DNA from 2 places in the Ochrobactrum sp. PL_is483 genome. Region 2 is predicted to be linked to the other one. Evidence: riboswitches for the same ligand, from Rfam matches in the RefSeq annotation. Region 2 holds a riboswitch; the other holds the start of a gene.
What was found. A riboswitch is a leader RNA that binds a small molecule or an ion and turns the genes downstream of it on or off. The one in region 2 is predicted to bind cobalamin.

Region 1: it holds a riboswitch for cobalamin, as region 2 does, so the genes downstream of both, AC0TNJ_RS21785 (ABC transporter substrate-binding protein) here and AC0TNJ_RS17885 (CbtB domain-containing protein) in region 2, are expected to answer to the same signal.

The regions. Positions count from the first base shown of each region.
Region 1 is NZ_JBVPGS010000040.1:726,853-732,209, forward strand. It holds gene AC0TNJ_RS21775 (ABC transporter ATP-binding protein) at 1-693, opposite strand, end outside; gene AC0TNJ_RS21780 (FecCD family ABC transporter permease) at 690-1,745, opposite strand; gene AC0TNJ_RS21785 (ABC transporter substrate-binding protein) at 1,742-2,770, opposite strand; cobalamin riboswitch at 2,953-3,186, opposite strand; gene AC0TNJ_RS21790 (Bug family tripartite tricarboxylate transporter substrate binding protein) at 3,395-4,345, shown strand; gene AC0TNJ_RS21795 (tripartite tricarboxylate transporter TctB family protein) at 4,342-4,839, shown strand; gene AC0TNJ_RS21800 (tripartite tricarboxylate transporter permease) at 4,855-5,357, shown strand, end outside.
Region 2 is NZ_JBVPGS010000039.1:195,695-201,051, reverse strand. It holds gene cobW (cobalamin biosynthesis protein CobW) at 1-631, opposite strand, end outside; gene cobU (bifunctional adenosylcobinamide kinase/adenosylcobinamide-phosphate guanylyltransferase) at 636-1,157, opposite strand; gene AC0TNJ_RS17890 (CbtA family protein) at 1,163-1,876, opposite strand; gene AC0TNJ_RS17885 (CbtB domain-containing protein) at 2,024-2,212, opposite strand; cobalamin riboswitch at 2,264-2,499, opposite strand; gene AC0TNJ_RS17880 (cobyric acid synthase) at 2,549-4,000, opposite strand; gene AC0TNJ_RS17875 (isobutyryl-CoA dehydrogenase) at 4,182-5,339, shown strand.

The DNA.
Region 1 (5,357 bases), on a different contig from region 2:
AACTTCCGCGATCCGCCCTTCTTGCAGCACCTCTCGCGGCGTGCCCAACGCGACGAGATTTCCCTTATCCATCACCGCGATCCGGTCGCAAAACATCGCGGCGTGGTTCAGGTCATGCAAGGCAGCCACGACTGTCAGCTTCTGACGGCGAACCAGATCCAGCAGCCCGATCTGGTGCCCGATATCGAGATGATTGGTCGGCTCGTCCAGAAGCAAAATCTGCGGCTCCTGCGCCAAAGCGCGAGCGATATGCAGACGCTGCCGTTCGCCGCCCGAGAGCGTGTGCCAGTAGCGGCCCGCCAAATGAGCCATATCGACATTGACCAGCGCCCGGTCAACGATTGCATCATCCTCCGCCGACCACGGCGATAGCGCCCCGAGATAAGGCGTCCGCCCCAGTTCGACCGCCTGACGCGCCGTAATACGGTCTGTCGTACCCGCCTGCTGCTCGACCAGCGCCAGTTGCCGTGCAATCTCGCGACGGCTGAAACTGCTGATCGGCGTGCCGCAGAGGTTCACCTCGCCGACGCGACACCGGCGCACGCCGGATAACAGCGACAGAAAACTGGTCTTTCCCGAACCGTTCGGCCCGATGATGCCAAGAAACTCCCCTTTCGCCACGTCCAGCGAAACATTGCGTAAAATCTCGACATTGCCTGCCGACCAGCCGACATTGTGGGCCGAGAGGATCATGACGCAGCCCTCCTTTGTCCGAGCAACAGGGCGAAGGCGGGCGCACCGAACAGGGCCGTGATGACGCCGATTGGGAGAACCTGCCCCGGAATAATGACGCGCGACAGGATATCGGCGACGATCATGAAGATTGCCCCGATGAGTGCCGCCGCAGGCAGCAGCCTGCCATGCCGAACCCCAACCACCATGCGCGCTGCATGGGGTATGACAAGACCGATAAAGCCGACAGAACCGACGATGGAAACCATCACCGCCGTCATCATGGCGCTGACACCGATCAGCACCGCATAGACGCGCCGCACCGGTATGCCGAGCGAAGCGGCGGATTCGGTTCCGAAGGTAAATGCATCGAGCGCACGCGCATGCCACAGGCAGATGACAAGGCCGATCAGGCAGGCAGGCAGGGCAAGTGTGACGTCCGGCCAGCGCACGCCGGAAAGGTTGCCCAAAAGCCAGAACATGATGCCGCGTGCCTGTTCAGCATTTGCGGCCTTGGTGACAATGAACGAGGTCAGCGCATTGAAAAGCTGCGAACCGGCAATCCCGGCGAGAATGATTGCGCTGCTGCCGCGTCCGGCCCGCAGCGCCAGCAGGGACACGAGGCCGAAAGCAATAATCGCCCCGATAAACGCACCCAGCGACAGCGTCAGCACGCCAGCTCCGACGCCAAGAATGGCAACGCTGACCGCCCCGGTCGAAGCGCCAGCCGAAATGCCTAGAATATAAGGATCGGCAAGCGAATTTCGGAGCAGCGACTGCAAGATGACGCCGGATATTGCGAGCGACGCGCCGCAACATGCAGCGATGACTGCACGGCTGAGGCGATAGCTCCAGACAATCCCTTCATCGATGGGCTCAAGCGCATATCCGGCGTTCCACAGCCGGTTGGCCACGGTTTTCGCAACCACATCGAGCGGAATCGCCGTTTCGCCTATCGCGGCACCGAGCCAAAGGGCAAAAAGCAGGAGGACAAGAGAAAAGGCCAGAAAGAGCACGCCGGAGCGTGCCCTCCCCTTTTGCTTGAAGCCCGCTGTCGCTGCCCGCGCCGTCACTTGTTCAAATCCGAGTTTGCAATATCGGCGGCGAGTGTCTCGATGCCTTCGATCACGCGAAGCGAAGTGCTCATCGATTGCGCATCCATGTCGAAGACATGCTTGTCCTTCACCGCAGGCATCAGCTTCGTGACCGCATCACTGTCGAGGAACTGGTGCTTGACGGCGATGTCGTCAGCCGGGTAGCGGCGGCGATCCAGCTTCGCGGCCACAATCATCGACGGGTTCGATTTCGCAATCGTTTCCCATCCGACCGTTGGCCACTCTTCTTCGCTGTCGATCACATTCCTGATGCCGAGCGCTGATAGAATATAGGCGGGCGCGCCGAACTTGCCCGCGACGTAAGGGTCAGCATCGACCTGCGCGCTCGAAAACCAGACGACGGCCGACAGTTTTCCATCAGCGGAAGCAATCTTCTTGCGAGCCGCCGCTTCACGGGCCTTCAGGTCGGCGACGAGTTTCTGGCCGCGATCCTGCACATTGAAGATTTCCGCCAGTTCGGTGATTTCCTGATAGACGATGTCCATCTTGAACGCTGCCGTGCGAACGCCGTCGCCGCCACCGGAATTGTCCTTGCCGACACAATCGGACGGTGATGTGTAAGCCGGAATGCCCAGTTCCTCGAACTGTTCGGGCTTCGCCACAATACCCGTCGGGCCGACATGCCATTGGAAATCAGCCGTCACGATTTCCGGCTTTTCCGCCAGAACGCTTTCAAAGCTCGGATCGTTATCGGCGAGCCGCTTTACCTTGGCATTGACCTCCTCGAAGCCCTTGAGAACAGGGCCGAACCAGACAGCGGTCCCGACAAGCTTGTCGCCCAGACCAAGGCTGTAGAGAATCTCCGCGCTGCTCTGGCCGACAGCGACGGCACGGGTGGGCGCCTGTTTGAACGTGACCTCGCGGCCGCAATTTTTCAACGTCAGCGGATAGTGCGTTTCCGCCGCCTGTGCAGCCGAGCCGCCAGCGAGAAATGTGGCCGCACAAATAACGAGATGAAACGGCATTTTGCCGAAAATTTTCATGGATATCCCCGATGTAACTGAGAGAAGAAAGTCCTGTCAGGCGACGGAAAAAATCCGGCGCGGAAGGCGGACAGGCATATCCGGGGACATGTCGAAATCATGCGATGACGATGGAAGAATGCGTCCTGCGACGCGGAAATCTGTCATAACCGGCTCCTGCTCCGGGCATCCCCGCCCGTGACAATGGACAACACTAGACGGCAGGTCTCCTGGCTCACGAATATCTGCTGTTCATCTGCCTTCCCGCGCTTCTCCGGCACAGTGGCATGACGCTTTCAACGTCACGAGGATGAACGGCAATCCGCTTACAGTTGCGGGGGCAGCCACGGTCTTGGCCCCTTTTCGGGTCGTCCTCACCGTGTTCCCTATTAATCCCCTTCGCTCTCGGTCGGGGAACCGTCGTTATACTATTACGTCGGCCTGGCGTCGCCGTCAAGCGCATCCCGTCGGCTATTTTGGCGTGCCGTTTTCAGGTGCGTTGCTGAAATAGCGGCCAAACTATTGTCGCATATGCTGGCCTATTGAATTTGTTTTCGCTAATCTCCATGTAGTTTGCTCCCGCTAGAGGAGCGGGACTTGGGGAGGTCCGCCGAAGGGCGGCATATATTCCATTTGGGAGGACATATGCGTAGATTCATTCTGGCCCTGACGTCGGTGGCGGCGTTGGCTATGGCAGGCTCTGCTTCCGCGGAAGACTACAAGGTGCTCGCGCCTGCCGCTCCGGGCGGCGGCTGGGACCAGACGGCGCGCACGATGCAGAGCGCGCTTCAGGACGAAAAGATTTCCGGCAGCGTGCAGGTCATCAACGTTCCGGGCGCTGGCGGCACCATCGGCCTCGCGCAGTTCGTGAACCAGAACAAGGGTGATCCGAGCCAGCTCATCGTTGGCGGCTATGTCATGGTCGGCGCTATCCTGACCAACAAATCGCCGGTCACGCTCGACGCCATCACGCCGATTGCGCGTCTTACGGGCGAATATGAAGCCATCGTCGTACCGGCTTCTTCCGACATCCAGAACCTCGGTGACCTTGCCGCGAAGCTGAAGGCTGATCCGGGCTCCGTTTCGTGGGGCGGCGGTTCTGCCGGCGGCACCGACCACATCACCGCTGGCCTTTTTGCCAAGGCAGCAGGCGTCGACCCCACCAAGGTCAACTACATCGCGTTCTCCGGCGGCGGCGAAGCGCTTGCGGCCATTCTCGGCAATCAGGTGACTGTCGGCATTTCCGGCTACGGCGAGTTCGAAGCCCAGATCAAGGCAGGCACGCTGCGCATCATCGGCATTTCCAGCGACGAGCGCGTGGAAGGCATCGATGCCCCGACCTTCAAGGAAGGCGGCGTGGACGTTTCGATCCAGAACTGGCGCATGGTGGGTGCGGCTCCCGGCATCACTGCCGAACAGGAAGCCGCCATCAATGCCGATATCGAGAAGATGGTGAAGTCGGAATCCTGGCAGAAGGCACTCAAGGACAAGGGCTGGGCGAATACCTATCTAGCCGGTCCGGCGTTCAAGGAGCAGCTTGCCAAGGACGTTGCCGCAACTGAAACCATCCTCAAGGAAATCGGCCTCGTCAAATGACAGGATCAGACCAGCAGGAAGCGCGCCGCCCCGAAAGGGCGGCGCCAGATTTCGCCGCTCTTGTCATCGCCCTTGTTCTTGCAGCTGTCGCCATCGCCATCGCCTGGTCGACAACCTATGGAAACGATGTGACGAGCTATTCGCCGGTCGGTCCGAAAACCGTTCCCTATGTTGTCGCAGCCGGATTGTTCGGCCTTGCGATCTGGACCGTTTTCGAGGCGCTTCGCGGCGACTTTCCCGAGCGTGAGCATCAGGAAATCGCCCCGATGGCCTGGATCATCGGCGGTCTTGCCATCCAGATGCTGACGATGAAGACCGTCGGCTTTTCCCTGTCTACCGGCCTGCTTTTCGCAGCCACCGCACGCGGCTTCGGCTATCGCAAATTCTGGATCAGCGTTCCCGTCGGCTTCGTCTTCGCCTTCGTGATCTGGTTCATCTTTGCGCGCGGCCTGCAGCTGTCGCTGCCGTCCGGCTGGCTTGAACAATTCGTTTAGGGACGGAGCGCTTTCATGGATACTGTCGCACTTCTCGCCAACGGACTTCTGGTGGCGCTTGAACCGTCGAACCTTCTTTATGCGCTGATCGGCGTTACGCTTGGCACAGCTGTCGGCGTGCTGCCCGGAATCGGCCCGGCACTCACCGTCGCGCTGCTGCTGCCCGTCACCTACAAGCTCGACCCTTCCGGCTCGCTCATCATGTTCGCGGGCATTTATTACGGCGGCATGTATGGCGGCTCGACCACGTCGATCCTGCTCAACACGCCGGGCGAAAGCGCCTCCATCGTCACCGCGCTGGAGGGCAACAAGATGGCCCGCGCCGGGCGCGGCGGCCCCGCACTTGCAACAGCTGCCATCGGCTCGTTCATCGCGGGCCTGATCGCCACGCTGGCGCTTGCCTTCGTGGCGCCGTGGGTCGTGAAATTCGCCTTGTCCTTCGGTCCATCCGAGTATTTCGCGCTGATGCTGCTCGCCTTCATGACGGTTTCAGCGGCCTTCGGCGATTCCACGCTGCG
Region 2 (5,357 bases):
CCATGTTCACCCGGCGCGACGAACGTTCGGCCACATCCGCCTTAACGCTGTCCAGCCTGGAGGCATCGATCAGATCGGCCTTGTTGAGAACAATAAGGTCAGCGGCGTGAATCTGATCCTCAAAAAGTTCCTCCAAGGGGCTTTCATGATCAAGAGATTCATCTGCTGCCCGCTGTGCATCAACCTTGTCATGATCATCGGCAAAACGTCCCTCTGCAACAGCTGCCGCATCGATCACCGTGACCACGCCATCGACCGTCACCTGCGTCTTGATTTCCGGCCAGTTGAAGGCCGCGACCAGCGGCTGCGGCAAGGCAAGGCCGGAAGTTTCGATCACGATATGGTCAGGGCGATCAGCACGATCAAGAAGCTTGGTCATTGTCGGGATGAAATCATCGGCAACAGTGCAGCAGATGCAGCCATTGTTGAGCTCGATCACATCTTCCTCGCGGCATGTCTCGATACCGCAGCCTTTCAGAATACCGCCATCGACACCGAGATCGCCAAACTCGTTGATGATTAATGCAATGCGTTTTCCATTGGCGTTTTCCAACAGGTTGCGGATCATCGTCGTTTTGCCCGATCCGAGAAAACCCGTGATAACGGTTGCGGGAATTTTTTGTCCCTGCATTGATTTATCCCTTCATCTTGAGCGGCAGCCCTGCCGCCATGAAATAAACTTCGTCCACGATCGCAGCCACTGCCTGGTGCAGAAAGCCTGCATGATCGCGAAATTCCCGTGCCATGCGATTTTCCGGCACGATGCCAAGTCCCACCTCGTTTGAAACCAAAACGATAGGCCCGGCGAGGTTTGGCAGCATCGCGACCAGATTTGCCGTCTCTGTCGCTATATCGCGTTCGGCCATCATCAAATTGGTCAGCCACAGGGTCAGGCAATCGACCAGCACGAACCGGTCGGCGGCAGCATGCGATGTGAGTGCGCCGACGAGATCAAGCGGCTCTTCCACAGTCTGCCATTCGGAACCACGCCGGTCGCGATGAATGGCAATGCGGTTTTCCATTTCCTCATCGAAGGCGCGCCCTGTTGCCAGATAAAGCGGCTTGAGCCCCGAGGATTCGATCATTTTCTCGGCATAAGACGACTTACCCGAACGGGCTCCGCCAAGAACCAAAACCAGTTTTCCGGGCGAAGCCATTTTCGTCAGCCTCCAATCTCGGACGATGCATAGTGGTGGATGAACCAGCCAAGCGCGAGACCAATCACCGCCCACATGAAAAGGTTCGTCGCCAGCGAAGCGACCGCGTATTGCGAAGCAAGCAGCGAGGGAACAGGCGACGAAATATCCTCTGGATGCGGAGCACCATAAAGATGCGGCGCCATGATCAGCACCAGCCCCGATATCTTCGCCAAGGTTTCCTGACGCAAAGCGATGAGATAGATACCGAGGCCGCTCAGCACCACGGTTGTAGTCCACCAGAGCTGGCGTTCGACCAGGTCCGCCGCAGGCATTGCCGGCAATTCTGGCGACAGTCCCAACGCAGGCAGAAATGCGACTGTGAAGAAACCCGCAACACCCCAATAGATACCATTCTGCACCGTGATGCGACGTCCGACAAGCAGGGCTAGCCCGCCAAGCAGCAGAGCAAAACCGGCCCCGGCCACGAGATTGGCAAGAATCGTATTGCCCAGCCGTCCAAACGGCAACTCCGCTCCTTCTTCTTCAGCATCTGCAGGAGCGGCACCATGATCGTGAGGCGCAGCTTCCGTCTCGCCATGGCTGTGGCCATCACCAGCCTCTTCGTAGGTTTCGGCCTGCAGGATCAAAGGCACTGTTTTCAGATACATAACAGGCGTGACCAGCAGCCCGGCCAGAAGACCGGCGGCGAGTGTCGCCAACAAATAACGGATCAACATTTCTGTCCCTCAATACGGTTTTCGGAACAAGACACGCATAAAACCAAACAGATAGAACATTTCCAATGATTCAATCAAAACGGGAAATGCTCTAGCCGTGCGCCATCGAGCCTTGTTCAACTTCAATTCCGAAAGATGTCAAACTGCTCAGTGACAGGGAAAACCATAGGAATGGCGCGTGTCATGTGCCGAATCGTGCAGCGTGTCGGAATGGGCAAGCCCTACGCCGTAAATCAGGAACGCGCCGAGGAGCAGTGAAGCGACAGCTGTGCTCAGTCGGGCAGCGAGCGGCATTGCGAGTATGTTGGAAACAGAATCTTGAGTTCGTGCAGCCATGACAACCTCCGTGCAGGCAGCAGGGAAAAACCTCCCATGGGGCTCGGGCTCAATGCCCTCACGCAACAGGCAGGTCTCCTGGCTCGCGGGTCGTGGGGATCGAAGCGACCTTCCCAGAAGCTCTCAGCCTCCAGTGGTTACCGGTTGCCCGGTTTGCTTCTTCCCTCTCCGCTCTACAGTCGCGGGGTCGGCTGCGATAAAGACGCCCGGAATGGGTCCGTCCGTCGCATTCCCTTTTGGTATCGCCGGGATTCGTCCCGACAAAGACCTGTTGCATGACTTTGGACACTAGGCTTTCCCCCTATCGGCGTCAATCGCAGCCGACAATTGGAGACCTTATTTCAAGTCAAACAGCGCATTGATGTTGAGACACGCTTCCAGTCCTTCGGCCAGTTCATCCAGTGCAGCCTCGACTCCAGCTCGATAGTTCACTGAACTGCCATGCACCCCGAGACTGTGCAGAAATTTCCGACGAAATTCGTCCGCATTGAACACGCCATGCAGATAAGTCCCCATGATGCGTCCGTCCGGCGATATGGCTCCATCATCATGCTCGCCAATTCGGGCGAACGACCGTGTCATATCTGGCCCGGTCGTGCGACCGATATGAATTTCATAACCTTCAAGCAGAGTATTATGAAGAAGCGAAGTCGCCCGCACATTGCGGACCACTTTTTCAGGCTCCATAACTGTTTCAATATCGAGGAACCCGAGACCATCGATGCCCCGCGTATCCCCCTCAATACCGGCAGGGTCGCTAATGTGGCGGCCAAGCATCTGGAACCCGCCGCAAATGCCCAACACATGACCACCCCGCTTCACATGGGCAGACAATTGCTGATCCCAGCCATTATCCCGTAACGCCTGCATGTCGGCTATCGTAGATTTTGTGCCTGGCAGCACCACAAGTCCCGCATCCGCAGGCAGACTGGAACCTGGCGGCACCATAACCACTTCCACATCTGGTTCTGCCTTTAGCGGATCGAGATCATCGAAATTGGCGATACGCGGCAACATCGGTACTGCGACGACAAGCGCCTTTTTGTCTCCACGCGCAGCCCGCTCAAGAACGACCGAATCCTCGGCGGGCAACCGCGATACCGCGTTCATCCACGGAACCACTCCAAATGAGCGCCAGCCGGTAAACCGCGTGATTGCTTCAAGACCGTCATCGAAAAGCGAAATATCGCCCCGGAACTTGTTGATCAGAAAACCGCGAACCATGGCGCGGTCTTCTTCCGGCAAAATCGTGTGGGTGCCGACCAGAGAGGCAATCACGCCGCCTCTGTCTATATCACCGACGAGAACAACAGGGACACCAGCCTGTGTCGCAAATCCCATATTGGCAATGTCGCCCGCGCGAAGGTTGATTTCAGCGGGCGACCCCGCACCTTCCACCAGCACAATATCTGCGCATTCGCTGACTCGGGCGAATGATTCCATGACCGCAGCCATGAGCTGCGGTTTCAACTCCTGATAATAACGCCCACGCGCTTCGCCCCGCATCTGACCCTGAACAATAACCTGGCTGCCCATATCCGTCTGCGGCTTCAGCAGAACCGGATTCATATGCACCGAGGACGGCACGCCACAAGCCAGCGCCTGCAGCCATTGAGCACGACCGATCTCACCCCCGTCATCGCTGACAGCGGCATTGTTTGACATGTTCTGCGGCTTGAACGGGCGTACCTTCAGTCCACGATTGCGCGCAAGGCGGCAAAGCCCGGCGACAAGAACACTCTTGCCAACGTCTGAACCGGTTCCCTGAAACATGATTGCGCGTGCCATGGACTGCTGCGTAGCTTAATCTGATCCCGCTGGCAACGGGACCCCGACCGGTACGCGTCTATGCAAAAATGCGCATCAGTTTATTACAGATGTGAGCAACATTATTCCACTGGAACGTTGGCAGCATCTTGCTCTTATGCTCTAGTCGGACCATGAAAGCGGTGCTCATAGGGAGGAAACCATGGATGCTGCCGACCAGAACCAGTTCGAACTGAACGAAGAACAGCTTGCCATTCAGGATATGGCGCGCGCCTTCGCCAGCGATCGCGTCGCCCCTGATGCATTGCAATGGGATCGCGACAAGCATTTCCCGGTGGACATCCTGCGTGAAACCGGGCCGCTCGGCATGGGCGGTATTTATGTGCGGGAAGACGTCGGCGGATCGGCGCTGAAACGGCTTGATGCAGTGCTTATCTTCGAGGCTCTTGCCACGGCTTGCCCGACATTTTCGGCTTTCCTGTCCATTCATAACATGGCTGCGTGGATGATCGACGCTTTCGGCGACGAGGACCAGCGCCAGCGCCTCCTGCCGCAACTGACCTCGATGAACTGGCTGGCGAGCTACTGCCTCACGGAACCCGGCTCCGGTTCCGACGCGGCGGCACTCAAGACCCGAGCCGTGCGCGATGGCGACCATTATATTGTCAACGGCGCGAAGCAGTTCATTTCCGGTGCCGGTGCGACTGATGTCTATGTCACGATGGTGCGTACCGGCGAGGACGGTCCGAAAGGCATTTCCACGCTTGTTGTGCCTAAAGATGCACCGGGCCTGTCTTTCGGTGCCAACGAGCATAAAATGGGCTGGAACGCCCAGCCGACCCGCACGGTCATTTTTGACAACTGCCGTGTACCGGTTGAGAATCGCCTCGGCGAGGAAGGCGTCGGCTTCAAGATCGCGATGGCCGGCCTCGACGGCGGGCGCCTCAATATTGCCGCCTGTTCGCTAGGCGGCGCGCAAGCCGCAACCACCAAGGCGCTGGAATATAGCGCCGAGCGCAAGGCTTTCGGGCAAACGCTTGATCGCTTTCAGGCGTTGCAGTTCCGCCTGGCCGACATGGAAACGGAACTGGCCGCTTCGCGCATGCTTCTTTATACGGCCGCCAGCAAGCTCGACCGCAAGACCCACGACGCCGGCAAATGGTCGGCCATGGCCAAACGCTTCGTGACCGATACCGGCTTCAACGTCGCAAACGAAGCCCTCCAGCTTCTGGGTGGTTACGGCTATCTTCACGATTATGGCGTGGAGAAACTGGTGCGAGACCTGCGCGTTCATCAAATTCTTGAAGGCACCAACGAAATCATGCGCGTTATCATCGCCCGTCACATGATCGGTCGTTAAAGCGCAACAATCAGCAAG